One region of the Bacillus sp. XF8 genome, then DNA from elsewhere that is predicted to be linked to it. Evidence: a T-box and tRNA genes for the amino acid it is inferred to sense, from the RefSeq annotation. Region 1 holds a T-box; the other holds one or more tRNA genes.

Region 1 (26,508 bases):
GTTAATGTACCAGAATCTAAAAATAGACGTTCGCCAATTTCTTTTACAGTTAATCCATCTTGCTCCCAAAGCACTAATAATGTAATGTACTGTGGATACGTAATACCCATTTCTTCTAAATAAGGTCGATAAAAGCGTGTTACTTCCCTAGAACAGGCATAAATAGAAAAGCAAAGTTGATTATCGAGATGTAAAGGATTCTCTTTCATGAGCATCCCTCCTTTTTAAATTGTGCACAATTTAATTTTATAAAATCAATATAACGAAAAAGAAATGAGATGTCAAATACATTGCAATGAAAAAAATTTGAGTAATGTGTCACATGAAAGAAGTTGTTACATTTTGGAACAATCATACATATTTTTCTGTATTATGAAAGAAGATAAAAAAAGATAGTTGCTCTATTCTTATGGAATAGTTTCCATCACTTGATTCTGACAGATTTTTTTGGTAACGTACAAATAGAGTTATTATTTTATAATGATTATAAAGTAAGACGTTTATTCTGGAAGATTTGCTTTGTCTCCTGCAAGTAGAAGACAAAACGAACAAAAAAAACCTGTTGTTCACACGATTGTCAGATTCATAACAGGAAAGTTGTATTATGATAGTAGATAAGGTGATAAAACGGGTGAAGGGGGACATGCTGCGTGCATATTCTTGTTGTTGGTGTAAATTATCGAACAGCCCCTGTAGAATTTCGTGAGAAACTCACATTTCAGGCAGCAGAGCTAGAGCAGGCAATGACAACGTTACAAAATCAGAAGAGCGTATTAGAAAATGTCATTGTATCAACGTGCAATCGTACTGAGATTTATGCTGTCGTCGATCAATTACACACGGGACGATATTATATTAAGAAATTTTTAGCTGATTGGTTTCAGCTTGAGATAGAAGAAGTGTCACCATACTTGTCTATTTTTGAACAAGATGGTGCGATTGAACATTTATTTCGTGTAACATGCGGATTAGATTCTATGGTAGTCGGTGAAACACAAATTTTAGGTCAAATTCGAAATAGCTTCTTAGAGGCGCAAGAAGTAAAAGCAACAGGAACAATTTTTAATGAATTGTTCAAACAAGTAATTACGTTAGCAAAGCGTGCTCATTCAGAAACAACAATTGGTGAGAGTGCAATGTCTGTTAGTTATGCAGCGGTTGAACTTGGAAAGAAAATTTTTGGTGATTTAACAGATTGTCATGTTTTAATTCTTGGTGCTGGAAAAATGGGAGAACTTGCACTGCAAAACTTATATGGAAGTGGCGCTCGCAAAGTGACGGTAATGAACCGTACATTTACGAAGGCGGAAACAATGGCCGAGAAATATATGGGGCATGCAAAACCGTTAAGTGAATTGCAGTGTGCGCTGTTAGAAGCGGATATTTTAATTAGTTCAACTGGTGCTTCAGATTATGTAATTACGAAAGAAATGATGACAAGAGTAGAACGGATGCGCTCAGGCCGTCCGCTATTTATGGTCGATATTGCAGTGCCGCGTGATATTGATCCAGCAATTGATGAGCTAGAAGGTTCTTTCTTGTACGATATTGATGATCTGCAAGGCGTAGTAGAAGCAAATCGTGCTGAGCGTTTAAAAGAGGCGGAAAAAATTCAGCTTATGATCGAAGAGGAAATCGTTATATTTAAAGCGTGGTTAAATACACTTGGCGTTGTTCCATTAATTTCAGCTCTTCGTGATAAAGCATTGGCAATTCAAAATGAAACGATGCAAAGTCTTGAACGAAAAATTCCAACGCTTAGTGATCGTGAGAGAAAAGTGATTAGTAAACATACGAAAAGTATTATTAACCAATTATTAAAAGATCCAATTTTAGTAGCAAAAGAGTTAGCGGCCGAAGAGGGAGCTACGGAAAAGCTCGCGTTATTCGCGAAAATTTTTGATTTAGAAGTGCAAGAAGAGGCCGTGGAACATACGGAAGAACCAGAGCATAAACGAGCGTGGACAGCATCCGTTCCATCTTTATAACCCGAAAGGATGATCGGATGGGCTTTTTAAATAATAGTATAATTTATCATATCGCAATTGTTTTATATGCTTGTAGCATTAGTTTATATTTTATAGATTATTTCCAAAGTAACCGAAAGGCGAATCGAATTGCTTTTTGGTTACTTGCGATTGTATGGGTATTACAGTCTGTTTTTATGTTACTTCGGGCCACGGAATCAGAGACGAATCCGATTTTAACATTATTATCAGGAATTTATTTTTATGTGTGGTTATTAATTACGATGTCACTCGTAATCAATCGATTTATGCGCATTGACTTTTTAGTCTTTTTTACAAATGTCATTGCTTTTGGCGTAAGCGCTTTTTCTATTTTCACTCCGCTCGGAAAAATGTCGCCGGTACTCGCGCAGCAATTAGTTTCAGAACTTGTATACGTGCATGTAGGAATGGCGATTATTTCCTATGCGGCGTTTACAGTATCGTTTATTTTTTCCATTATGTACTTGTTGCAATATCGATTATTAAAACAGAAAAAATGGAATGCGAGATTAAGACGGTTAGGAAACTTACCGAAGCTTGAGTCGATGTCATATGGATTAAATTTATTTTCTGTTCCGTTTTTCCTATTAGCTATTTTACTTGGATGTATATGGGGATATACAAAACTAGATAATTTCCATTGGTATGACACGAAAGTAATCGGGTCTTTTGTTGTTTTATTTGTCTATTGCATGGGTTTATATTTACGAGGATCAGATATATTGCAAGGTAAGAAGATTATAAATTGGAACATTGGAGCCTTTCTCGTTATGTTAATCAATATTTTTCTATTAAGCAGTTTATCCAATTTCCACTTTTGGTATTTATAATGAGGAGAGAAAATTATGCGCAAAATTATTGTAGGTTCAAGAAAGAGTAAGCTAGCATTAACGCAAACAAATTGGTTTATTGATCAATTAAAAGCGCTTGGTTTACCATATGAATTTGAAGTGAAAGAAATCGTTACAAAAGGTGATGTTATTTTAGATGTGACGCTTTCCAAAGTAGGCGGGAAAGGCTTGTTTGTAAAAGAAATTGAGCATGCGTTGCTTACGAAAGAAATCGATATGGCTGTACATAGTATGAAGGATATGCCAGCTGTACTTCCAGACGGATTAACAATTGGATGTATACCAAAGCGTGTCGATCCACGTGATGCGTTCATCTCAAAAAACGGGGAATCATTTAAGGACTTAGCAGAAGGATCGATTCTTGGTACAAGTAGTTTAAGACGTAGTGCACAGTTATTAGCTGCTAGACCAGATTTACAAGTGAAGTGGATTCGTGGAAATATTGATACGAGATTACGTAAATTAAAAGAAGAAGACTATGATGCAATCATTTTAGCAACAGCTGGATTACAGAGAATGGGCTGGGATGATGATGTAATTACAGAACACTTAGATGAAACATTATGTGTACCAGCTGTAGGACAAGGTGCCTTAGCGATTGAATGTCGTGAGGATGATAAAGATTTATTGCAATTATTATCACATATTAATGATGCTGTAACAGAACGAACAGTGGCAGCTGAACGAGTATTCCTTCATAAACTTGAAGGTGGATGCCAAGTTCCGATTGCTGGATATGCAATGCTTGGGAAGAATAATGAAATTGAATTAACAGCTCTTGTCGGTTCTATGGATGGTTCAGTCTTGTTAAAAGAAATAGTTGTTGGCGAAAATCCAGAACAAGTTGGCTTAGAAGCAGCGGATCGTTTAATTAAGCAAGGGGCAAAAGAGCTCATTCTCGCTGCAAATAAGGAGCAACAGTAATCATGGATGCTCTTGCTGGCAAAACAGTACTGATTACGCGTGCCCAGCATCAAGCAAAACAAATGAGTGCAGCGGTGAAAAAAGAGAGCGGAATTCCATTGGAAATTCCGCTTTTGCATATAGAAGGTGCATCTCAGAAAGAATTTCAAGGTGTATCGCAGCAGCTACACTTATATGATTGGGTTATTTTTACGAGTAAAAATGGGGTAAGCTTCTTTCTAGATGGCTTAGGTAAGAAAATCCCACCTACTGTTCGCATCGCTGTAGTAGGTAGGAAAACAGGGCAAGAATTAGAAAAGCGGGGTTATGAGGTTCAGTTTGTTCCAACGGCGTTTGTCGCTGAAACTTTTGCAGAAGAATTTGTAAGAGAATTGAATGGGACAGAGCGTATTTTATTTCCAAAAGGGAACTTAGCTAGAGATATTATTCCAAATAAACTTCGCGAGCTTGGTATATATTTAGAAGAGTTTGTTGTGTATGAAACGAAAACAAATCATGATAAGCAGCAAGATCTCATCGCAGCTCTAGAATCAGGTAAGGTAGATGTTGTTACATTTACGAGCCCTTCTACCGTTACAAGCTTTGTGAAATTACTTGAGGGCACAAACTGGAGAGAATGGATAAAAAAATGTACAATTGCTTGTATAGGACCGATAACAGAGCAAGAGGCAAGGCGTTATTTTGCCGATGTAATCGTTCCGAAAGAATATACGGTAGAAGCGTTAATACAATGCATTTCAAAATATAATCAAGATGCATAATCTAAATAAAAAAGAATGGGAGATAGAAATCTATGAATTCTTTACAATTTAATCGTCATCGTCGTTTAAGACAAAGCGGAAATATGCGTGCGCTTGTACGTGAAACATTTTTACATACAGAAGATTTTATTTATCCTATTTTTGTACTAGAAGGAGAGAATGTTCGTAACGAAGTTCCTTCTATGCCAGATGTATATCAAATTTCTTTAGATCTTCTGCAAGCTGAAATGCAAGAAGTTGTAGATTTAGGTATTCGTTCTGTTATCGTATTTGGCTTGCCTGCTGAAAAAGATGAAGTTGGATCTTCTGCATTTTGTGAGCACGGCATTGTACAACGTGCAATCAAACAAATTAAAGAGCAGTTTCCAGAGTTAGTAGTAGTTGCGGATACATGTTTATGTCAATATACAAGCCATGGGCATTGCGGCGTTATTGAAAATGGAATCATTTTAAATGATGAATCGTTAGAAGTTCTTGCAAAAACAGCAGTGAGCCAAGCGAAAGCAGGAGCAGATATTATCGCACCATCTAACATGATGGACGGATTTGTAACTGCAATTCGCCATGCTTTAGATGAAAATGGTTTTGCACACGTGCCAGTTATGTCATATGCGGTGAAATACTCATCTGCATTTTACGGTCCATTCCGCGATGCAGCGCACGGTGCACCGCAATTTGGTGATCGTAAGACATATCAAATGGATCCAGCAAACCGCATGGAAGCATTCCGTGAAGCTAAATCAGATGTAATGGAAGGAGCAGATTTCTTAATTGTAAAACCAGCTCTTTCTTACTTAGATATTATTCGTGATGTGAAAAATAATTTCAATTTACCGATTGTTGCTTATAACGTGAGCGGAGAATATTCGATGATTAAAGCAGCAGCGCAAAATGGTTGGATTAATGAAAAAGAGATTGTACTTGAGAAATTATTAAGCATGAAACGTGCGGGAGCAGATTTAATCATTACGTATCATGCGAAAGACGCAGCACGATGGTTACAAGAAGGAGGCGCACAATAATGAAAAAGTTTGATAAATCGATTGAAGCATTTACGGAGGCGCAAGATTTAATGCCTGGCGGCGTAAATAGTCCAGTTCGTGCATTTAAATCAGTTGGTATGAATCCACTCTTTATGGAGCGCGGGAAAGGTTCTAAAGTGTACGATATTGATGGGAATGAATACATCGATTACGTATTATCATGGGGACCGCTTATTCACGGACATGCGAATGAACGTGTTGTCGAATCATTAAAAGCTGTTGCGGAAAAAGGAACAAGCTTTGGTGCGCCAACAGAAATTGAAAATAAATTAGCGCAGCTTGTAATCGAGCGTGTGCCATCGATTGAGATTGTACGTATGGTAAACTCAGGAACGGAAGCAACAATGAGTGCACTTCGTTTAGCTCGTGGGTATACAGGTCGTAATAAAATTTTGAAATTCATCGGTTGTTACCACGGGCATGGTGACTCATTATTAATTAAAGCTGGTTCTGGTGTTGCAACGCTTGGTTTACCAGATAGCCCTGGTGTACCAGAAGGTGTAGCGAAAAACACAATTACAGTAGCGTATAACGATTTAGAGAGTGTAAAATATGCGTTCGAACAATTCGGTGATGATATCGCTTGTGTTATCGTAGAACCAGTAGCAGGAAATATGGGAGTAGTACCGCCGCAGCCAGGATTTTTAGAAGGTCTTCGTGAAGTGACAGAGCAAAATGGTGCACTGCTTATTTTTGATGAAGTAATGACAGGATTCCGCGTTGCTTACAATTGTGGACAAGGTTATTACGGTGTAACGCCTGACTTAACTTGTTTAGGAAAAGTAATCGGTGGTGGTTTACCAGTAGGAGCATATGGCGGTAAAGCAGAAATTATGCGCCAAGTTGCACCGAGCGGACCAATTTATCAAGCGGGTACATTATCTGGTAACCCTCTAGCAATGACTGCAGGTTATGAAACATTAGTACAATTAACACCAGAATGTTATGAAGAGTTTGAGCGTAAAGCCGAAATGTTAGAAAACGGCCTACGTAAAGCAGCTGAAAAACACGGTATTCCGCATCATATAAACCGCGCAGGTTCAATGATTGGTATATTCTTCACGAATGAACTGGTTATTAACTATGATGCAGCAAAAACTTCAAACTTAGAATTCTTTGCAGCTTACTATCGTGAAATGGTAGAACAAGGTGTATTCTTACCACCTTCTCAATTTGAAGGATTATTCTTATCAACAGCACATAGTGATGCAGATATTGAAGCAACGATTGCAGCGGCAGAAATTGCGATGTCGAAATTAAAAGCGTAAAGTAAAAAAGGTTGTCAGGGAGAGTCCTGGTAACCTTTTTTATTTATCTCTGAAAATCATGTTGTATATTGTCGGAGCGCCGATATATGAAAAATCAATAGGAAGCCCACATGTGCAGTTCGATTTTTTACTCATAAAATGACTCCCGTGCACATAAATCTGTAATGACATACAGTTTGGGAGGGGGAAAAGAAGTGGCAACAGATCATTCATTACGATTTTCATTAAAAGAATCGGTTTGGTTCCAAAAAGGACAGGAAGTCGAAGAACTTTTGTCAATTTCGTTAGATCCAGACGTTGAGATAGAAGAGCTTGAATACGAGGTAATTGTGAGAGGGCAATTGGATTTAACGGGGGAATATATTGCAAGACAAGATGATTCTGCGTTTTCATTACGAGATTTATCCCCTGCGAAATCCATTGATTATGTAGAAACGCGAGAAGATGGTGTAAACGAACTTGTACACTCTTTTCCGTTAGAAATCTCGATTCCGCGAAACCGAGTGAAACAAGTTGAAGAATTGTATGTTTCCATTGAGGAATTTGATTATGAATTAAAGGAAAACGGTTGTTTACAACTATTAGCGGATGTATCGATATCTGGATTATGTGAGGGTGAGAGAATACACAATGAAGTGCAAGAGGAAGAAGTTGAAAGAGAGCCGGAAATCACGGTAATGAATGAGGAAGAAGTTGAGCGAGCGCCGGAAATCGCGGTAGTGAATGAGGAAGAAGTTGAAAGAGAGCCAGAGATCACGGTAGTAAATGAGGATAAAACACAAGTAGAAGTGGAAGAAGTAACAGTTCATACAGAATCAGATGGATGGGAGGATTATGCATTTGAGCCCTTCCAATTAGAGGCACGTAAAGAACAAGAGTTAGAAGAAGAGGTAGAGGATTTAAAAGAACATGAAGAGGAAGAACGAGAAGAAGCGAAAGAAACTACACCACAGTTTGAATTGTTTGGCCGGAAGAACTTTAAGAAAGAGAAGGAAAAGGAATTACAGGAAGAAGTAGAAGCTGCATACTCACAACGGGATGAAAATGCATTATACTTAACAAAATTGTTTACGAAAGAGCCGGAAGAAGAGTTTACGAAATTACGTATGTATTTTGTGCAAGAAGGAGATACAATTGAATCGGTTGCGGAGCGATATGAAACATCTGTCCAGCATCTACACCGCTTGAATCAAACAGATGAAGTATATTTAACTGCAGGGCAAATTATATATATACCTGTGCCAAGAGTGAAGACAAAGTGAGTGAAGAAGCTTCTCTTCACCTCTCTTCTTTTTATCCCGCTATTAGCGGCCAGTAATCCCACAACCTCAAGATTCAGAGAGGGACGAGGAAGTTAGGTGTGAGGATAGACTGCTGTAAAAGCCCGATTGGTGAGGGCTCATAATCAGTGGGGATGGAGAAAACCCCCACTGATTAAAGTTTCACTTTATCTTACGTTTTTGAATGAGAAAGGATCATTCGTATGGATATAGAATTGCGAGATCGTTATGCCCCGATAGTACAGCGATATCAATTGGATGCCCATCATATGGAAGAGCACGGAAGTGTCATAAAAATTTATACGAATCAAGGTCCATATGCATTGAAAAAATTACCATCTCATAGATTGAAACGCAATAATTTAATGTATCATGTTCAATTTTTACGTGAAAAAGGATTTACACATTATGCCCCCATTTACCATGCGAAAGATGGAAATCATATTTTGAGCGATGGAACATATAATTATTATTTAATGCCTTGGCTGGAGCGAGCAGAAGGGAACGGAGAGGACAATGATCAATATCATAAAATGTTTCAGACGCTAGCACTGCTTCATCAAAGGACGGTAAAGGAAGAAACATATACTGAAGAAGCGTTAGAGGAGCATTATACAAATGTCTCTGATCGTTGGGAGAAAGATGGGGAGCTCTTAGAGGAATTCCTTGTAGAGTCTGAGGCAAAATGGTATATGTCTCCGTTTGAACTACAGTATTGTACGTATTTTCATCATGTGATGAGGGCGCGTGAATTTGCAACGAAACAGCTTTCGGAGTGGCATGAAGCGATGAAAGAGAAAGAAAAAACACGCGTTTCTTTTATTCATGGCAATGTATCGATGAATCATTTTTTATTTGATTATGAACGAAACGGTTATTTTATTAGTTTAGAGAGGTCTCAAATTGCAACACCAGTTCAAGATGTTGTTCGCTTTTATTCCCGCTCATTGAACACATATCCAATTGCGAGAAGTGATCGCTTTGAATGGTATCAGGTGTATCAAAAGAATTTTCCGTTTACGAAAGAAGAACAACTCCTTATGTTTGCTTATCTAACATATCCATCCCCATTTATTCGGCAAATCCAATCTTATACAAGCAAGCAGCAGAGCCGTGGTGAAAAGAAAGAACTTCAAGGTGTGAAAATGTTACAGCAAGCGCATTGGCTTGTAAGTAATATAGAATATTTCATTTCACAATTACAAGCTGCGCAGCAAGGAAATGAATAATAGCCGTAGTCTCAAGGAGCTGTGAGGCTACGGCTGAAAATGTAAGCGGATTGTGGCTACAACAAAGATGATAAGGATGATGAAATCTAAGAAGGTTGGAAGCAGTAATGTTCGAATTCCTTGGAAAATAGTAAGTGGAATAGCAAAATCAGAAAAAATCGTTTGTAAATTCCTAACCCATGAAGGGGCTGAAAAATTGTAGGTGCGTCGGTATCGTCGCATAATCAATCATTCCTCCGTACAGAAAGCATTTACTACACATTGAGCTTGAAAGGTGAAGGTGCAATATTACAGTATGCAGGGTAAGTACCTAAGGTGCTTGTGCTGCTATTTTTCATTTTTCGTACATAGGTTGCAAAAAAGTGCTTACGCTAATTGACGATTGTACACTGTTTTTTAATAATTAGGAAAGAATGGAGTCTATCAACTGTAGAAATTTGATGAAATATATTTTTATCTTGACGAATATGGTTTCGTTTTTTACACTATTGTATATAATAAATAACAATTATATAAATACGTTGAAGGGGAAGAGTATAACATTAAACGTCTGCAGAGAGGAGAATTATTAGCTGTGAGATTCTCTAGATAGTCATGTTAGAAGGTAGCCCTGGAGTATCTTTTCTGAACGGAGTCATTCTCATTAGGAAAAGACGGATCTGTCCGTTATCCAATTAAGAGTATAAGCAAATTTTGAATTTGTTTGTAAATAAAGGTGGTACCACGATGTCCCTCGTCCTTTTTGGATGAGGGGCATTTTTTATTTTAAGGAGGGAAAATAATGTCAAACACGGAAAAGAATTTACCGACTAAATATGATCATATGTCCGTTGAAGAAGGCCGTTATAAATGGTGGCTTGATGGCAAATATTTCGAAGCAAAAGGAGATGCAGAAAAACAGCCATATACAATTGTAATTCCACCTCCAAACGTAACAGGTAAATTGCATTTAGGGCACGCTTGGGATACGACACTTCAAGATATTTTAACGCGTACAAAGCGCATGCAAGGATACGATGTATTATGGCTTCCAGGAATGGACCATGCAGGTATCGCAACACAGGCAAAAGTAGAAGGAAAACTTCGTGAAGAAGGTATTTCACGTTACGATCTTGGCCGCGAGAAATTCCTTGAAAAAGCATGGGAATGGAAAGAAGAATATGCTTCTCACATTCGTCAGCAATGGGGGAAAGTTGGTTTAGGATTAGATTATTCTCGTGAGCGCTTTACATTAGACGAAGGTTTATCTGATGCAGTTAATAAAGTATTCGTTCAATTATACGAAAAAGGCTTAATTTACCGCGGAGAATATATTATTAACTGGGACCCAGCAACACGTACGGCCCTTTCTGATATTGAAGTAATTCATAAAGACGTTCAAGGTGCATTCTACCATATGAACTACCCATTAACAGACGGTTCTGGTCACATTCGCCTTGCGACAACTCGTCCAGAAACAATGCTTGGTGATACAGCAGTAGCGGTTCATCCAGAAGACGATCGCTACAAACATTTAATCGGAAAAACAGTTACACTTCCAATCGTAGATCGTGAAATTCCGATTATTGCTGATGAGTATGTAGAAAAAGATTTTGGAACAGGTGTTGTGAAAATTACACCAGCTCATGATCCGAATGACTTTGAAGTAGGTAACCGCCATGACTTACCACGCATTCTTGTAATGAACGAAGATGGCACAATGAATGAAAAAGCGGGTAAATATAACGGCATGGATCGTTTCGAATGCCGTAAGCAATTAGTAAAAGACTTGCAAGAAGCAGGCGTATTAGTAGAAATTGAGCCTCATATGCATGCGGTTGGTCATAGTGAGCGTAGCGGAGCGGTTGTTGAGCCTTACTTATCAACACAATGGTTCGTAAAAATGGCACCACTTGCAGAAAAGGCAGTTGCATTACAACAAAAAGAAGAAGAGAAAGTAACGTTCGTACCAGATCGTTTCGAGAACACATACTTACGCTGGATGGAAAACATTCACGACTGGTGTATTTCTCGTCAATTATGGTGGGGACATCGCATTCCAGCTTGGTATCATAAAGAAACTGGTGAAGTATACGTAGGTACAGAAGCACCAGCAGATATTGAAAACTGGAATCAAGATAATGATGTACTTGATACATGGTTTAGCTCAGCATTATGGCCATTCTCAACACTTGGTTGGCCAAATGAAGATGCAGCAGACTTCAAACGTTACTATTCAACAGATGCGCTTGTAACTGGTTATGACATCATCTTCTTCTGGGTATCTCGTATGATTTTCCAAGGTTTAGAGTTTACAGGAGAGCGTCCATTTAAAGACGTATTAATTCATGGTCTTGTTCGCGATGAGCAAGGACGTAAAATGAGTAAATCTCTTGGTAACGGTATTGATCCAATGGAAGTTATCGAGAAGTACGGTGCAGATGCGATGCGCTTCTTCTTATCAACAGGAAGTGCGCCAGGTCAAGATTTACGCTTCAGCATGGAGAAAGTAGAATCTACTTGGAACTTCATCAATAAAATTTGGAACGCGTCTCGTTTCGTATTAATGAACATGGATGATATGAAATATGAAGATATCGATTTAACTGGTGAAAAATCAGTTGCAGATAAGTGGATTTTAACTCGCTTAAATGAAACAATTGAAAGTGTAACACGTAACATGGATAAGTATGAATTTGGTGAAGCTGGCCGTGCGTTATACAACTTCATTTGGGACGATTTCTGTGACTGGTACATTGAAATGGCGAAACTTCCGTTATATGGCGAAGATGAAGCGGCGAAGAAAACAACTCGTTCTGTTTTAGCATATGTATTAGATCAAACGATGCGTTTATTACACCCATTCATGCCATTCGTAACAGAGAAAATTTGGCAGCACTTACCTCATGAAGGTGAATCTATTACAGTAGCAGCGTGGCCAACAGTTCGCGAAGATTTACAAGACAAAGAAGCAGCGGCAGAAATGCACCTTCTTGTTGATATCATTCGCTCTGTTCGTAACATTCGTGCTGAAGTAAATACGCCAATGAGCAAAAAAGTTCAATTGCAAATTAAAGCAAAAGACGAAGCAGTATTAGCACAGCTTACGAAAAACAGCTCTTACATCGAGCGTTTCTGTAATCCAAGCGAATTAACAATTAAGACGGATTTACAAGCGCCAGAAAAAGCGATGACGGCAATCGTATCAGGTGCAGAGTTATTCTTACCGTTAGCTGATCTTATCAATCTTGATGAAGAGAAAGCACGCCTTGAAAAAGAACTTGAGAAGTTTGATAAAGAGGTAGAACGCGTACAGAAGAAACTTGCAAACCAAGGTTTCGTAGCAAAAGCTCCAGCAGCAGTTATTGAAGGAGAGCGTGCGAAAGAACAAGATTACTTAGAAAAACGCGAAGCAGTTCGTCAACGTCTAGCTGATCTTCAAAAATAAAAATCGTTTTAAAGAGATTCACCATATTGGTGAGTCTCTTTTATTTGCGTATAATAGGATTAAGAAGGTTGTTTTTTGAAAGGGGAAAGGCAAGCGTGGTACATACATACGAAGAAGCAATAAGCTGGATTCATAGCCGACTAAAGTTTGGCATTAAGCCAGGATTAGAAAGAATGCAGTGGATGCTAGAGGAACTTGGAAATCCTGAGCGTCATATAAAATGTGTTCATCTTGCAGGAACAAATGGCAAAGGTTCAACTTTAACATATATGCGTTATATGTTAGAGGCGGGAAAATATAAGGTTGGGACATTTACGTCTCCATATATTGAAACATTTAATGAACGAATTGGTGTGAATGGAAAACCAATTGCAGATACAGAGATTATTGAACTTATAAATATGGTCAAACCAGTTGTAGAAAAACTAGATGAAACAAATTTAGGAGAAGCAACGGAGTTTGAAATTATTACAGTAATGGCAATCTGCTATTTCGGTAAAATGAATTTCTGTGACATCGTCTTGTTTGAAACAGGGCTTGGTGGTCGTTTTGATTCTACAAATGTGGTTTATCCAGTTCTGACGATTATTACAAATATCGGCCATGATCATATGCATATTTTAGGGAATACGTTAGCGGAAATTGCGTATGAAAAGGCGGGAATTATTAAATCGGGTGTTCCTGTTATTACAGGCGTGCAGGATGAAGAAGCACTTGAGGTTATTCAAAAGGTTGCCAAAGGAAAAAATGCAAACCTTTATGAACTTGGAAAGCAATTTATAGCTGTTCATCAGCGTTCAGATGAAGATGGAGAGCATTTTGATTTTTCTTGTCCGTTTGCTTCATTTGAGGAAGTTCAGATTTCGATGAAAGGAAGCCATCAAGTCGGAAATGCAGCATTAGCACTGATGGGGGTTATGTATCTTAAAACATACCTATCATTCTTAATGGAGGAAGAGCATATTTGCACAGGATTAAGTGAAGCATATTGGATTGGCCGATTTGAACGGTTACAAAGTAATCCTGACGTCATTATAGATGGTGCCCATAACCCTGAAGGAATTGCAAGCCTTGTGAAAACAGTAGAAGCTCATTATAACGATAAAAACGTCATTGTTTTATTTACTGCCCTTGGTGATAAACAGCTAGATAATATGGTAGGACAATTAGAAACAATTGCAGATGAAATGATTTTTACAACATTCACATTTGATCGTGCGATTTCTGCTGAGGAGCTTGCAGCCTACTCGCATAAGGAAACAAAACAAGTTTTTGAGAATTGGAAAGAAGCTGTTGATGCAAAGATAAATGATCTTCAAGAAAATGACGTTTTTATCATAACGGGATCACTTTACTTTATTTCAGAAGTTCGAAAATACATTCGTGAAAGAAACTAGGACAGCAACTGCTGTCCTAGTTTTTTGTTCTACAAATGAAGTCAAATGCATACATATAATATAACTATATAGGGCAATTTGACGAATCCCTCTGACAAATATCTCGTTTTTTTGTGAAATGAATATGATATGATGCGGACAATGATAAGAGGTGAGGTGTGAGGGTATGGACAAGCAATCACGAACAATCTCGGTTAAGGTAAATGGAACGGAAGCAAAGTATGAAGAAAAGAAGAAAGAAAAAGAAGAATTTGATTGGATGGTAGTTGATAGTGAAACGTCACAAAATGTAGTGCCATTTCAAAAAAACAAGTTACCATCTATCCGGCAGCATCGAAAGAAATGGAGTAATATACTTATTTTTACAGTTACTACTGCGATTATCATTGGCACGATGTTAGGGATGGGAATGCTCCACTTGTTAACGGGACAAGGTACAGCTCGGGAAGCTACAGTAACAAGTGGAGAAAAGAATAATGAAGCAGAGCAAAAAGAAGTAACGGCTGAAGAGCAAAAAGAAGAAAAACCAAAGGTGGGGAGTGCATCTGCTTTAGAACCAATCACTTTATATTTCGTGCAAGGAGGTCTCTATTCTTCGGAAGAAAAGGGACAGGCAGCTACTCAGGAGTGGAAAGATAATGGGGGCGTAGCAGCTATTAAACAAAATGATGACAAGTATTCACTTGTAGTTGGAATTTCTAGTGACGAGCAATCCGTAGATAAATTAATTGGACAATATAAGAAAGATGGCGTATCAGTTTTGAAAAAGAAATGGGAAATTACAGATCGGGCATTGCTGAAAAGTGACAAAGAATCTGGTCCATTGTTAAGTAAGTTGCAGCCATTATACATTCATTTTGTAAAATACTCGACTAGTATACAACCTGGAAGTAAAAGTAATCCAACAGAAATAGCAGCGATTGAAAAGGAATGGAAGGCAATTGAAAAAGAGGGGAAATCAATTAAGCGTGAGGATGTAAAAAAAATATATACGTATGCATCAGTAGCTGTACAAACAATAAAAGAAGGAAAGACTGATAAAGAAGCAGTAGCTAAATTGAATCAAGTTATTATTGATGGTTTGCTTTCTTATGAAAAAGTGGTTTCGCAAAAAGCAAAAGAGTAGGATAATGGAGTAAGGAGGAAGAAGTGTGTATACTTCTTTCTCTTCTTTTGGATTATATATCTATAGAAATGTTTTCTCTCTATAGCAGATATAACTGTATAGTAAGAAAATATCATTTCCTAAAAAGAAAATGATATTTTTACAATTTGTCGGAAAGGTACTTGTTTGATACGATCAAGCTATATTTTTCTGCTTTATGTAAGAAAGGAGAACACATGAAAAAACTTATTTTAGCATCTGGCTCACCACGCCGAAAGGAATTACTTGAACTAGCAGATGTACCATTTGAAATTGTTGTAAGTGAAATAGAAGAAACCATCGGTGCGTATTCATCACCTGCTGATATTGTGATGTCACTTGCTTTGCAAAAAGCATCTGCTGTAGCCGAAAATCATGGTGATTGTGTGGTATTAGGTGCAGATACAATTGTTACATATGAATCACGTATTCTTGGTAAGCCTTCTGATGAAGCGGAGGCAAAAGAAATGCTGCAACTATTATCAGGAAAAACACATGAAGTATATACAGGTGTTGCGCTTATTGCAAAAGAAAAAACAGTAACTTTTTATGAGCGTACAGAAGTTACATTTTGGGAGTTAACAGAAGAAGAAATTGATGCGTATATTGCATCGAAAGAACCGCTGGACAAGGCTGGAAGTTACGGTATTCAAGGAAAAGGTTCCATCTTTGTTCAACATATTCAAGGAGATTACTACAGTGTAGTCGGATTACCAATTGCACGTCTTGTTCGTGAATTAAAACAGTTCGATAGTGATGCATCCCATGCGTAAAATTGCATGGGGTTTTATTTGCGAAAGATTGAAAAAGGAGTGAAAATATGAACGGTATTCGTGATGTTTTGAAAGAAGAACAACCACGGGAGCGTTTATTAGTAGAAGGGGCAAGCAATTTATCGAATCGTGAACTTCTTGCAGTGTTACTTAGAACGGGTTCTAAAGAAGAGTCTGTTCTAACATTAGCGGATCAAATTTTATATCATTTTGACGGATTACGAATGTTGAAAGATGCTACAATAGAAGAGATGACAAGCATTCATGGTGTAGGAGTAGCAAAGGCCTCCCAGTTAATCGCTGCTTTTGAACTAGGAAGAAGAATGGTGCGTTTAGAGTACCAAAATCGATATAGTATTCGGAGTCCAGAAGATTGCGCTAGTTATATGATGGAAGAGATGCGTTTTTTACAACAAGAGCACTTTGTTTGTTTATACTTAAATACGAAAAATCAAGTTATGCATCGGCAGACTGTGTTTATTGGGAGTCTAAATGCCTCAATTGTGCATCCTCGCGAGGTTGTGCGCCCATAAGGGTATGTAGGAAATCTGCTTTCGCAAAGCAGTGGAGTAATATCACAAAGCAATACTCTATCATCAGCCAACTTATCTGAAAGGGAAACCGGACAGGGAGTGTAGCATGTTGGCAAAACCGTAAGTTGGTTAGTTACCGAACCACAACTGAACGGCAAGATGAAACATTACGGACAAGGATGAAGGCTAAACTGCTTGAATGATAGCTCAAGGGGGACGACGGGGACCCTCAGCGGGAGGTAACGATAAACGCTGTGTGAAATGTGCATGTTTTTTAAAAACTTCAAGAAACATGATGTGATACCATTTCAACCAAATTCTATATGGAATGTAACGAGCGAAAGTCACATCCGCTACCGTAATAAGCGATGTTCCTATGTATCTAAATGGGGATTGCCTAAGTTGGAACGCCTACAGATGGCTATAGCAAATGCGCTTGAATATCTAATATGGCAACGGAGCTCTCGTAGTAGTCCGAGATGGGGAAAGCCCATTACATGGCGAAGGGGAGCAGTTTATCAGCATTTAATACAAAATTGGGAAGGAGCGCGAGGCTCTATGAGAAGTCCAAAAGTAGTATTAAATAATCTAGCTTCTAAAGCAAGTGATGTAAATTATAAATTTGAGCGATTATATCGGAATCTGTATAATATTGAATTTTTCCTAGAAGCATACGGAAAAATTTATAAAAACAAAGGCAGTAATACGAAAGGCTCAACAGAAGAAACCATTGATGGAATGAGTATAAATCGTATAAACCGTTTAATCTCGAAAATAAAGGATTGTAGTTATCAACCGAACCCAGTAAGGCGAGTATACATTCCAAAGAGTAACGGGAAATTACGTCCGCTTGGGATACCGTCTTTTGAAGATAAACTAGTTCAAGAAGTAGTGAGACGTTTACTTGAAAGCATCTATGAAGAAAGTTTTTCACCCCACTCACATGCATTTCGACCGAATCTAAGTTGTCATACAGCTCTCAAAGAAATCAAAAATACATTCACTGGCTGTCGTTGGTTTATAGAAGGCGATATAAAAGGCTTTTTTGATCATATCAATCACCATACTTTGATTCATATTTTGCAGAAAAGAATAGATGATGAGAAATTTCTTGATTTGATTTGGAAGTTTCTTCGGGCTGGTTATATAGAAGATTGGACTTTTCATAAAACGTATAGTGGGACACCACAGGGCGGTATTATTAGTCCAATATTATCAAATACCTACCTAAACGAATTAGACAAGTATATGGAAGAATATATGAACTTGTTTAATAAAGGAGATAAACGAACACATAACCTGACCTATCATAATATTGCAAGTGAAATTGCGTATAGAAAAGCAAAGAATCGAAAGGAATGGGACTCTTTAGACAAAGAAACTCGTTTACAAAGAGCCAGCGAAATGAAGCAATTGTATAAAGAGCTTATTAAACATGATAGCAAGGATCTGTTTGATCCACACTATCGTCGAATGAAATATGTGAGATATGCAGATGATTTCTTAATAGGTGTGATAGCGAGTAAGGAAGAAGCCCAGCAAATAAAGCGAGATATTGCTTTGTTTCTAGCAGAAAAACTACAATTAGAACTCAGTGAAGAAAAAACGTTGATAACACATACAACGAAGAAGGCTAGGTTTCTCGGATACGACATAAAAGTCGCTCGTGATTGGCAAACGATGAAAATGCCAAATGGTACAAAAAAACGGAAATTCAATTTTCAAGTAAGGCTATATGTACCGCACGAGAAGTACATCAATAAGCTCATTCAACTAGGAGCTATTACACTTGGAAGGAACAATCAGTGGAAAGTATTACACCGGCCTTATTTGTTATCGAACGATGATGTAGAAATTATGCTTACATACAATGCAGAAATACGTGGGTTATACAACTATTACCGTTTAGCAACGAATGTCCATGTCTTACAATCATTCCGTCAAAATATGAAATATAGCATGATGAAAACATATGCTAACAAGTATAAGACGACAATGGGTAAGATGATTGATAAAATGTCAATTAACGGTAAGATAGGCATTCGCTATAGTACCTCTAGTGGCTCACGAATCTTATATTTCATTGACCAACGCATGGAAAAAATATGAACATCGATAACAAAGAAATAGATAACGAACCAATAACGCTCAAATATAGTGGCAGAACAAGTCTCATCGATAGGCTTTTAGCAAATATATGTGAATGGTGCGGAGCAACAGGAATACCACTTGAAATCCATCATGTTCAGAAGCTAAAAGATTTAAAAGGTAAGAAGCGATGGGAACAAAAGATGATTGCAAGGAAACGAAAGACTCTTGCGATGTGTGTAAAATGCCACCATGATTTACACAATGGTAAGCTAGATTGATAAATGGAGAGCCGTATACTCGGAGACGAGTACGTACGGTTCGGAGGGGAGTTCTTGGAAATCTACCTTAGAAATAAGGAAAGGCGCTGGGTTCTTACCCTACTTTAAAGAAGCTTTTCGCCGCGCAGCAGCCTCTATTATATGTCTGCATAACCACCCCTCAGGTGACCCTACGCCGAGTCGTGAAGACATTGAAGTGACAAAACGATTGGTAGAGTGCGGGAGGATTATTGGAATTGAAGTCCTTGATCACATTATTATAGGTGACCATAAATTCGTGAGTTTAAAAGAAAAAGGTCATATTTAAGACTATTCTTTTTACTTATTTTGTTTTATAATGTGATTTATGAGTTTTTTGTAGGCATTCGCTTACAATAAAGGATAGAAAATATAAAAACGTACTGTTTTATTATAAATATAAAGTAAGAAAATGAGTCCGTGAAAATGAGAAAGGAAGATAGATGACATGTTTGGATTTGGTGGTTTTACTCGTGATCTTGGAATTGATTTAGGAACAGCGAATACGCTTGTATATGTGAAGGGAAAAGGTGTAGTTTTACGTGAACCTTCAGTTGTAGCTTTGCAAACAGATTCAAAACAAATCGTTGCAGTTGGTAGCGATGCGAAACAAATGATTGGTCGTACACCAGGAAACGTAGTGGCTCTTCGCCCTATGAAAGATGGTGTAATCGCTGACTACGAAACAACAGCGACAATGATGAAATACTATATTCAACAAGCGCAAAAATCAAATGGATTTTTCTCTCGTAAGCCTTATGTAATGGTATGTGTACCATCTGGTATTACTGCTGTAGAAAGACGTGCAGTAATCGATGCAACTCGTCAAGCAGGCGCGCGCGATGCATATCCAATTGAAGAGCCATTTGCAGCAGCAATCGGCGCAAATTTACCTGTTTGGGAACCAACTGGTAGTATGGTTGTTGATATCGGTGGCGGTACTACAGAAGTTGCAATTATTTCTTTAGGTGGGATTGTAACAAGTCAATCTGTTCGTGTTGCTGGTGATGACATGGATGATTCTATCATTCAATACATTAAGAAGAGCTACAACTTAATGATTGGGGAAAGAACAGCAGAGGCATTAAAAATGGAAATCGGGTCTGCTGGCGAGCCAGAAGGTGTTGAGCCAATGGAAATCCGTGGTCGTGATTTAGTAAGTGGTTTACCAAAAACAGTATTAATTAAACCTGAAGAGATTGCTGATGCATTAAAAGACACAGTAGAGGCAATCGTTGAATCAGTGAAAAATACATTAGAAAAAACACCACCTGAATTAGCGGCGGATATTATGGACCGTGGAATTGTGTTAACAGGCGGTGGTGCATTACTTCGTAACTTGGATAAAGTAATTAGTGAAGAAACGAAAATGCCAGTTCTTGTTGCAGAAAATCCGCTTGACTGTGTAGCGATTGGAACAGGTAAAGCTTTAGATAATATCGATCTTTTTAAAACTGCTCGATAATATTCCAAAATAAAAATCAATGAAATTAAGAGGGTGTGAACGTGCCACAGTTTTTCTTAAACAAAAGATTAATTGTTTTGCTAGTTAGTATTATTCTTCTCGTGGCATTGATTGGAATCTCATTGAAAGAACGAAAAAGTCTAACATGGCCAGAGCAGTTTGTAAAAGATACTGTCGGTGTTGTAGAACGTGTATTCCAAAAGCCAGCGAATTATGTTGCCGGGTTCTTTGAGAACGTAGAAGATGTAAAGCGCACGTATGAAGAAAATAAAACATTAAAAGAAAAATTAGATAAGTATGCTAAGTTATCCGTTGAAGTAAAAGATTTAAAAAAAGATAATGAAAAGTTACGTGAGGTAATTGACAAAAAAGATTCACTTAGAGATTACAAACCGATTCAATCTACTGTTATTCAGCGTAATCCGGATAAATGGTATGACTTGATTGCAATTGATAAAGGAGCACAGCAAGGTATCCAAAAAGATATGGCAGTTATGACTGCGAAAGGTTTAGTTGGGCGTGTGAAAAGCGTGTCTCAATTTACGTCAACAGTAGAATTGCTGAGCTCACTGAATCGAACAAATCGTATTTCTGCTGTAGTAGAAGGACAAGAGCGTATTTTTGGATTGATTGAAGGATATGACAAAGAAAAACAAACTCTTGTTTTCACAAAGATTCCATCTGATGTAAAAGTAGAAAAAGATCAAACGGTTGTAACATCAGGATTAAGTGATATCTTCCCGAAAGGATTAGTAATTGGGAAAATTGTAGATGTTGCACCAGATGAATATGGATTAACACAAACAGCTTACGTAAAACCTGCTGCGGATTTAAATGATGTAGACCATGTTATGGTTACAAAAAGAGTTATGCCCTCAGCAGCGTTAGAACAGTAAGGGGGAGAAGATATGGCTATTTTAAAAAGAGCAATTCTTCCTCTGCTGCTTCTTTTTGTGTTTTTATTCGAAAATATGTTTTCTACCGTAGTTCCAACGGAATTATTTTGGAAAGACAGTATTGCAGCTCCGCATTTCTTTATGATTGTACTATGTTTTATTACTGTTTATTTTAGTCCTTTACAAGGTATTTACTATGGGCTATTATTTGGATTTTTATTTGATACTGTATATACAGAACTTGTTGGTGTATATATATTTGCTTATCCAATTTTAGCGTATCTTGTGTATAGTACGATGAGAGTATTGCAATTGAATTTATTCATTCTTTCTTTCATTATATTAACGGGTATTGTGGCATTAGAATATTATGTATATGGATTTTTAACGTTGCTAGGTCGCATTCACGTACCAGCGCATATCTTTTTCTCAGATCGTCTCCTTTCTACTTTATTGTTAAATGGCATTTTCTTATTGCTAGTTTGTTTCCCACTGAGACGATATCTTGTGCGTCTTTCAAAAGCGATGGAAGAAAAAGAAAAAAGGATTTTCTGATTTTATGTCGAATTGAATCGTTGGGGTGAACTTTAGTGGAAGAAAAAAAGCAACAAAATGTAACAATAAAAGGGACAAAAGATGGACTGACATTACATTTAGATGATTGCTGTTCATTTTCTGAATTACTGCAAGAACTGGACGAAAAACTTTCCACTCACTATTACGATGGTGATGGACGTTCATTAATCGAAGTACATGTTAAAGTTGGCAATCGCTATTTGACAGATGTGCAGCAAGAAGAAATTCGCACTTTGATTCGGAATAAAAAAAATCTTGTTGTGGATTCAATTGAGAGCGATGTTATCACGAAAGCTGAAGCAATAGCGTGGAAAGAAGAAACAGAAATTGTCCCTGTTTCCAAAATTGTTCGCTCAGGTCAAGTATTGCATGTAAAAGGAAATTTATTATTAATTGGAGATGTTAATCCAGGCGGAACGGTTATCGCTGGGGGAAATATTTTTGTCATTGGATCATTACGAGGTATTGCACATGCAGGATATTATGGGGATACAGATGCTGTAATTGCGGCATCTGTTATGAATCCGATGCAACTTCGAATTAGTGATGTGACAATGCGGGCTCCGGAAGAGAAAGAAGACGGAGCAGAGACGGCAGAATGTGCGTATATTAATGAGAACAATCACATTGTTGTCGATCGCCTGCAACTTCTCACTCATCTTAGACCTAATTTAACAAAGTTAGAAAGGGGAATTGTATAGCTGTGGGAGAGGCAATAGTAATTACATCTGGAAAAGGCGGAGTAGGAAAAACTACAACGTCTGCAAACATTGGTACAGCCCTAGCACTATCCGGGAAAAAGGTTTGCTTAATTGACACGGATATTGGTCTAAGAAATTTAGACGTAGTAATGGGGCTAGAAAACCGTATTGTATTTGATCTTGTTGATGTCGTCGAAGGTCGTTGTCGTTTACCTCAGGCTCTTATTAAAGATAAGCGCTTTGATGAGCTTTATTTATTACCTGCAGCACAAACGAGTGATAAATCAGCGGTAACACCTGAACAAATGGATGAATTAATACAGGTATTACGTCAAGATTATGATTACATATTAATTGATTGTCCTGCTGGTATTGAGCAGGGATTCAAAAATGCAGTGGCAGGTGCAGATAAAGCAATTGTTGTAACGACACCTGAAGTATCTTCTATGCGCGATGCGGATCGTATTATCGGGCTTTTAGAAAAAGAAGATATCGAACCACCAAAACTTGTCATCAACCGTGTGCGTAGCCATATGTTGCATGAGCAGGATATGTTAGATGTAGATGAAATTGTACGTACACTTTCAATTGAACTACTTGGAGTAGTCGAAGATGATGATGAAGTTATTCGTGCTACAAATACAGGAGAGCCTGTAGCATTGCAGCCGAGTGGAAAAGCAGCATTAGCTTATCGGAATATTGCAAGACGTTTGTTAGGTGAATCTGTACCTTTACAAGCGTTTGAGCAAGAAAAAGTATCCGTATTTACAAAAGTAAAGAATTTCTTTGGAATTCGTTAAAAGCACTTCGCATGTATGCGAGGTGCTTTCTTTTTTTCTTCTCATGAATATCTTCCCTTCAGGGTTCATACACATGTACAAACTGTATAAAGTTTAGAAAATAGAGAACTTTTATTTACTAGAAGTTTCACTTTACTTGCTTCTCGCAAGAAGAGGTGGCAAAAGGAAGGGGACAGGATGAAGAATAGACGTGTAGAAGAGATTAAAAAACGGATTGCAAAGAGAAAAGAAGAACAAGAGAGGCTCGAGGAAGAACAGTATTTTTCAGAAGGAAACTTTGATGGAGAAACGATGTTCATTGAAGAAGGGGAAAAAGAGGTGCATCCTCTTTTTCGAAAGGAAGTATTTTTATTTAAATTTTTATTAGCGGCAATTCTCGTTCTCTCGGTGGCTATTTTATTTAAAAATGCACCGGCTTCTTTTGATGGAGCAAAAACGGTTGTAAAACAAGTTATGCAAGAAGAATTTCAGTTTGCTACTGTATCTAAATGGTACGAAGATCAATTTGGAAAACCACTCGCCTTTCTATCTGCAAATGAAAAGAAGCAATCGGTGCAGCAAAAAGATTATGCAGTTCCAGCTTCAGGGAAAGTCATGCAAAGTTTTCAAAAAGATGGCCAAGGTGTATTTGTACAAACAGCTACGAATACAGCTGTTGAATCTGTAAATGAAGGGGTTGTCATCTTCGCTGGTAAGAAAGAGGGATTTGGGAATATAGTTGAGATCCAACATGCAGATGGTACGGAATCCTGGTATGGAAATTTAGGTGAGACATCTGTAAAATTATATGATTATGTTGAAAAGAAACAAAGGATTGGAACAGTTGGGAGCAGTGTAGATAACAAGAATGGTAAGTTCTATTTTGCAATCAAAAAGAATGAAAAATTTATCGATCCGATTCAGGTGATTTCATTTGAATAAATATAGTGAAGTATTGTCAAAAATTACAGTGCATCCACTGTTTTGGGGAATTATAGCTATTGGAATTTTTACAGCGCGTTTTAAAGAATTACTACTTTTATTTTGTATCGTTCTGATTCACGAACTTGGGCACGCCTTCGCAGCCGCGCATTATAAATGGAGAATTAAGCAAATAAAACTTTTGCCGTTTGGTGGCGTGGCGGAGCTTGAGGAACATGGGAATAAGTCGTTAAAGGAAGAATTAGTCGTTGTAATAGCGGGACCTATTCAACATGTGTGGATGATTGGGCTAGCTTATGTCTTGGCTAGGACAGGATGGGTTAGTGGGGACCTGTATCATTTTTTTGTATGGAACAATTTAATTATTCTAGGGTTTAATTTATTACCAATTTGGCCACTAGATGGTGGGAAAGTATTGTTTAATATTTTATCGCATCAATTTCCTTATTTACAGGCGCATGAGAAGATGATGAAAATATCATGTGTTTTTTTTAGTGTAATATTAGGATGGCAACTCCTTTGGAATAGTAATAATATTATGATGTGGGTGCTTCTTCTGTTTTTAGCTATTTCTTTATATCAAGAATGGAAGCAACGGCGCTATGCGTTTATACGTTTTTTACTAGAACGTTATTATGGGAACAAGCGAGATATTGAAAAAATTGCTCCCATTGAGGTGAAAACAGAAGATCGATTATATACGATTTTTACAAAGTTTCGGAGAGGATATAAGCACTCGATTATCGTTCATGGTAAATATAAAGAACATTATACATTGGATGAAAATGAATTGCTTTATGCGTATTTTACTGAAAAACGAACAACTTCATCTGTAGCAGAATTAATCGGTTAGTGTTGACGATGACACTAACCTTTTATATTGTAAGAGGAAAAGAAAATAAAAAAGTGAGGAAAGTATTTTGAAGACGTTATACATCAACTATACTGGTTCGGAAAAACGGGTTGCTGTAGAGGAAAAACAAGAGATTGTCGAACTTTTATGGCAACGAAATCAAGAGCAAGAGATTGTTGGGCATATTTATGTGGGACGCGTCGTACGGACGATTGCGGGGATGAATGCAGCATTTGTCAATATCGGTTTAGAAAAACATGCCTATCTTTCATATGATGATGTTCCATCAGTATATCGAGTGCATGAAGGACAGGCATTGCTCGTGCAAGTGGTAAAAGAAGCAATTGATACAAAAGGTCCAAAATTAACAGCGAATGTAGAATTTACCGGGAAATATGTCGTGTATATGCCTTATGACGAGATGCGTGCTGTTTCCCGGAAAATAAAAAATTATAAGAAACGACAACAATTGCTTGAAATTCAAGTAGGGGGAACGGGAGGATATATTTTCCGTTCAGCTTGTGACAAAGGTGCAATCGATGAAGTGCAACTTGAAATGCAACATTTTCAAGATTTGTTTAAAGAATTAAAAAGAAAAGAAGACTGGGGCAAGGCACCATTATTACTCCATCGTCCAGCTACTTTTTTAGATCGCGTATTTAAAGAAAATCCGATTGAAACAATTGAAAAAGTAATTGTAGATACACACAGTATAGTACCAGAATTGCAAGAAAAAGTAGGAAAAGAAAAAGTTTCGTTTTACAATGAAAAAACTTCTATGTTTAGTCACTATGGTGTAGATCGCGAAATTGAAAAAGCACTGCAAAAAATAGTGTGGTTACCAAATGGTTCTTATTTAATCATAGAGCAAATGGAAACAATGACAGTTATTGATGTGAACACTGGTAAATTTACTGGAAAGCAGAATTTGCAAGATACGGTATTACGGACGAATGAAATAGCTGCGGAAGAAATTGCTCGTCAATTAAGGCTTCGTGATATTGGTGGTATGATTTTAATTGACTTCATTAATATGAAAAAACAAGAAGATAAAGAGAAGGTAAGAGAAAGACTCATTTCTTCTTTACAAAGGGATCGTACATATACACGTGTTCTTGGGTTTACAGAGCTAGGTATTTTAGAAATGACACGTAAGCGTAAGAAACACTCGCTGCGTGACGTATTACTAGAAGACTGTTCGCGGTGCAAAACGACAGGGTACGTCATTTCAAATGAAACAATTGCATATGAGCTAGAAAGAGAGCTTATT
Region 2 (4,232 bases), on a different contig from region 1:
GAAAAGAAGAGGTTCTTCGTCTGATTCATGAAAAGGGAAAATTAACAGAAGAGCTACGTCGTCATATTGTATCTGCAACAAAGCTACAAGAAGTAGAAGATTTGTATCGTCCTTATAAAGAAAAAAGAAGAACAAAAGCGACAATTGCAAAGGATAAGGGACTCGAGCCGTTAGCGGAGTGGTTACTTCTATTTACAAAAGAAGACCCAAAAGATAAGGCAAAGGGATTTGTGAATATTGAGAAAAAAGTGCAATCTGCCGAAGAAGCATTGCAGGGCGCTCAAGATATTATTGCAGAAATTGTATCAGATGATGCTGCGTATCGTAGTTGGATTCGAAATATTACTTTCAAAAAAGGGATGATGTCTTCGTCTGTAAAAGATGAAGAGAAAGATGAAAAAAACATATATGAGATGTATTACGGTTATGAAGAGCCAATCCAAAAAATTGTACCGCATCGTGTGTTAGCTATAAATCGTGGCGAGAAGGAAGAAGTACTAAAAGTTTCTGTTATTCCACCAACAGAAGAAGTTGTGCGTTTTCTACATAAAAAAGTGATTCGTGATGAATCATCTAAAAGTGCAGTATATGTACAATTAGCAATTGAAGATGGATATAAGCGATTAATTCAACCGTCAATCGAAAGGGAGATTCGTAAGGAATTAACTGAAACGGCAGAAGAGCAAGCAATTCACATTTTCTCTGAGAATTTACGTAATTTATTATTACAGCCACCGATGAAAGGAAAGGTAGTATTAGCAGTAGATCCTGCGTATCGAACAGGATGTAAGTTAGCGGTAGTAGATGATACAGGGAAAGTTCTGCATATTGATGTCATTTACCCGCATCCACCTGTTCGAAAATATGAAGATGCAAAAACAAAAGTTATTTCTATTATAGAAAAATATCAGGTTCAGATGATTGCGATTGGAAATGGTACAGCTTCTAGGGAGACGGAAGAGTTTATAGTAGATGTTTTACAATTAGTACAGCAAGACGTATTTTATATTATTGTCAATGAAGCTGGTGCTAGTGTATATTCAGCTTCTGATTTGGCTCGTGAAGAATTTCCAGAGTTTCAAGTTGAGGAAAGAAGTGCTGTTTCGATCGGAAGACGTCTGCAAGATCCGCTTGCCGAACTTGTGAAAATTGATCCAAAATCAGTTGGAGTAGGACAATATCAGCATGATGTATCACAAAAGAGATTAAATGAATCATTAACATTTGTCGTGGAAACAGCTGTTAACCAAGTAGGAGTGAATGTGAATACAGCTTCTGTAGCGCTATTGCAATACGTTTCGGGATTATCAAAAACAGTTGCGAAAAATATTGTAAGTAAACGTGAAGAAGATGGAAAATTTACAAAGCGCACAGAGTTAAAGAAAATACCACGGCTAGGTGCCAAAACGTATGAGCAATGTATTGGTTTCTTACGTATACTAGAAGGTGAAAATCCACTTGATAGAACGGGTATTCATCCAGAGCAGTATAAAAATGTTGAATTACTATTAAAAAGTTTAGGGTTATCGATTAATGATGTAGGACAACCACATTTACAACAGTGTTTAGAAGGAGTGGAGCTTTCTAAATTATCTCAAGAGACGAATATTGGTGAGCCGACATTAATCGATATTATAGACGCTTTAATTAGTCCAGAACGAGATATGCGTGATGAATTGCCAAAACCACTTTTGAAAAAGGGCATTCTCAAATTAGAAGATTTAAAGCGCGGCATGGAGTTGGAAGGAACTGTTCGAAATGTTGTTGACTTTGGCGCATTTGTCGATATTGGTGTGAAACAAGATGGTTTAGTGCATATTTCTAAACTGAGCAAACAGTTTGTGAAGCACCCGTTAGATGTGGTATCTGTCGGACAAATTGTAAAGGTATGGGTAGATGATGTTGATATGAAAAAAGGACGCGTTGCCTTATCGATGTTACCTATTGAATAAGAATGGGAAGAGAGCAGGTGTAGCGCTTCTCTTTTTTCGTGAACGGATATTAGTGGAATTTTAATCGGTGGGGGAGGCTTCATCCCCCACTGATTAAACGTTCACTTTATCAGGAATTTTGATGTGTTTTGCTATAATAAAACCAGCATTCATTTAGTAACTTAATTTGATACCGGTTTTTTTCAAAATATGCACGCTGCATTTGTTTTCGGAGCCACGTAGGCATAAGAATCCCTCCTTGTTTAATCCGGCTCTAACAAGTAGTCCCCATAGACTAAGATAAAGATTCAAAGTAAATGGAAAACTCAATCTTGGGAACTGCTTATAAGAGTTTGGTTAGCGAAGTTCTATGAACGGATGAGGGAGAAGATGGTTTATAGAAGCTGCGCTTTTTGAATGAGGATGGGTATATGTACTATTTAATATATGTATAAGAAAGAAGAAAAGTGTAAGTTTATTTTTAGTTTTTGGGGGAATAAAAATGGATGAAAAAGAAATTCAAAGACTTGTAGAAGAAATATCGTTACAATATTTCGGGAGGGCTTTTTTGCATAAAGCAATGTTCAATAAACGACTACGTACAACTGGTGGGAGGTATTTGTTACGAAGTCATAATATAGAATTAAACTATCGTTATTATGAAGTGTATGGAAAAGAAGAACTAATTGGTATTATTAAGCATGAGCTGTGTCATTATCATTTGCATATTATGGGAAGAGGGTACCAACATCGTGATCGAGATTTTCGTCAGTTATTGAAGGAGGTAGGAGCCCCTAGATTTTGTAAGCGGATAGCGGGAGTGAGAAAAGAGCCTAAAACACATGTGTATGAATGTATAGAATGTACTCTTCAATATGTAAGAAGACGTCAAATTAATACAAAAAGATATGTTTGCGGGAAGTGTAAGGGTAGATTAAAAGAGATAAAAAACACCTTGACAGTTAAAAACCAATCCAGTATATTATAAACATGTCACGTTTGTACAAGATATTGTATAAGCGACTTGACTTATAATATGAATTTATATAAGATGTAAATTGTCTTTATTATTCCGCAGTAGCTCAGTGGTAGAGCTATCGGCTGTTAACCGATCGGTCGTAGGTTCGAGTCCTACCTGCGGAGCCATACAGAGAAGTACCCAAGTGGCTCAAGGGGCTCCCCTGCTAAGGGAGTAGATCGCTAACGCGGTGCGAGGGTTCGAATCCCTTCTTCTCTGCCATTCATATTGGCCCGTTGGTCAAGTGGTTAAGACACCGCCCTTTCACGGCGGTAACACGGGTTCGAATCCCGTACGGGTCACCACTTTCGGAGGATTAGCTCAGCTGGGAGAGCACCTGCCTTACAAGCAGGGGGTCGGCGGTTCGATCCCGTCATCCTCCACCATATATTAAATATAGTATATAAATAGTATCGTCGCGGGGTGGAGCAGTCCGGTAGCTCGTCGGGCTCATAACCCGAAGGTCGCAGGTTCAAATCCTGTCCCCGCAACCAATGGTCCCGTGGTGTAGTGGTTAACATGCCTGCCTGTCACGCAGGAGATCGCCGGTTCGACCCCGGTCGGGACCGCCATTTTAACTTCTGCTAATAAGCAGTTGTTTTTTATTGCTAATCGTGATATAATGATTTTTGTCACTAAAAAGGAATATCTTTCGGTGGGCTATAGCCAAGCGGTAAGGCAACGGACTTTGACTCCGTCATGCGCTGGTTCGAATCCAGCTAGCCCAGCCATTTACGAGCCATTAGCTCAGTTGGTAGAGCATCTGACTTTTAATCAGAGGGTCGAAGGTTCGAGTCCTTCATGGCTCACTTTTTATTTCCGCGGGTGTGGCGGAATTGGCAGACGCACCAGACTTAGGATCTGGCGCCTTTGGCGTGGGGGTTCGACTCCCTTCACCCGCATTATGCGGTCGTGGCGGAATGGCAGACGCGCTAGGTTGAGGGCCTAGTGGGGGAAACCCCGTGGAGGTTCAAGTCCTCTCGGCCGCACCAAAGAAAAAATAAAAAAGTGCTTGCATTTGAAAATGCAGTATGATAAGATAATTGAGTCGCCAAAATACAATGACGACAAAACATCATGAATAAGCGCCCGTAGCTCAATTGGATAGAGCGTTTGACTACGGATCAAGAGGTTAGGGGTTCGACTCCTCTCGGGCGCGCCATAACGGGAAGTGGCTCAGCTTGGTAGAGCACCTGGTTTGGGACCAGGGGGTCGCAGGTTCAAATCCTGTCTTCCCGACCACGCGGGTGTAGTTTAGTGGTAAAACAAGAGCCTTCCAAGCT

Evidence for each region. A T-box is a leader RNA that pairs with one kind of tRNA and senses whether it is charged. The one in region 1 lies ahead of J4P91_RS06605 (valine--tRNA ligase), so its partner is inferred to be a tRNA-Val.
Region 2: it encodes a tRNA-Val, which carries the amino acid that the T-box ahead of J4P91_RS06605 (valine--tRNA ligase) is inferred to sense. The anticodon was not compared.

The regions. Positions count from the first base shown of each region.
Region 1 is NZ_JAGDQK010000009.1:17,455-43,962, reverse strand. It holds gene J4P91_RS06655 (MarR family winged helix-turn-helix transcriptional regulator) at 1-209, opposite strand, end outside; gene hemA (glutamyl-tRNA reductase) at 651-1,988, shown strand; gene J4P91_RS06645 (cytochrome c biogenesis protein) at 2,006-2,839, shown strand; gene hemC (hydroxymethylbilane synthase) at 2,855-3,784, shown strand; gene hemD (uroporphyrinogen-III synthase) at 3,787-4,545, shown strand; gene hemB (porphobilinogen synthase) at 4,578-5,567, shown strand; gene hemL (glutamate-1-semialdehyde 2,1-aminomutase) at 5,567-6,856, shown strand; gene spoVID (stage VI sporulation protein D) at 7,021-8,118, shown strand; gene ysxE (spore coat protein YsxE) at 8,340-9,365, shown strand; gene J4P91_RS06610 (hypothetical protein) at 9,393-9,587, opposite strand; T-box leader at 9,878-10,109, shown strand; gene J4P91_RS06605 (valine--tRNA ligase) at 10,147-12,792, shown strand; gene J4P91_RS06600 (bifunctional folylpolyglutamate synthase/dihydrofolate synthase) at 12,888-14,189, shown strand; gene J4P91_RS06595 (stage II sporulation protein B) at 14,356-15,315, shown strand; gene J4P91_RS06590 (Maf family protein) at 15,531-16,106, shown strand; partial or broken gene radC (RadC family protein) at 16,154-16,633, shown strand; partial or broken gene J4P91_RS06580 (reverse transcriptase/maturase family protein) at 17,198-19,008, shown strand; partial or broken gene radC (DNA repair protein RadC) at 19,112-19,315, shown strand; gene mreB (cell shape-determining protein MreB) at 19,475-20,491, shown strand; gene mreC (rod shape-determining protein MreC) at 20,533-21,387, shown strand; gene mreD (rod shape-determining protein MreD) at 21,400-21,942, shown strand; gene minC (septum site-determining protein MinC) at 21,978-22,664, shown strand; gene minD (septum site-determining protein MinD) at 22,667-23,464, shown strand; gene J4P91_RS06545 (M23 family metallopeptidase) at 23,642-24,385, shown strand; gene J4P91_RS06540 (M50 family metallopeptidase) at 24,378-25,238, shown strand; gene J4P91_RS06535 (Rne/Rng family ribonuclease) at 25,306-26,508, shown strand, end outside.
Region 2 is NZ_JAGDQK010000033.1:103,694-107,925, forward strand. It holds gene J4P91_RS19685 (Tex family protein) at 1-1,952, shown strand, start outside; gene cmpA (cortex morphogenetic protein CmpA) at 2,062-2,178, opposite strand; gene J4P91_RS19695 (SprT family protein) at 2,434-2,919, shown strand; tRNA gene J4P91_RS19700 (tRNA-Asn) at 3,003-3,077, shown strand; tRNA gene J4P91_RS19705 (tRNA-Ser) at 3,081-3,171, shown strand; tRNA gene J4P91_RS19710 (tRNA-Glu) at 3,180-3,254, shown strand; tRNA gene J4P91_RS19715 (tRNA-Val) at 3,260-3,335, shown strand; tRNA gene J4P91_RS19720 (tRNA-Met) at 3,367-3,443, shown strand; tRNA gene J4P91_RS19725 (tRNA-Asp) at 3,446-3,521, shown strand; tRNA gene J4P91_RS19730 (tRNA-Gln) at 3,606-3,680, shown strand; tRNA gene J4P91_RS19735 (tRNA-Lys) at 3,686-3,758, shown strand; tRNA gene J4P91_RS19740 (tRNA-Leu) at 3,771-3,851, shown strand; tRNA gene J4P91_RS19745 (tRNA-Leu) at 3,856-3,941, shown strand; tRNA gene J4P91_RS19750 (tRNA-Arg) at 4,035-4,111, shown strand; tRNA gene J4P91_RS19755 (tRNA-Pro) at 4,115-4,191, shown strand; tRNA gene J4P91_RS19760 (tRNA-Gly) at 4,193-4,232, shown strand, end outside.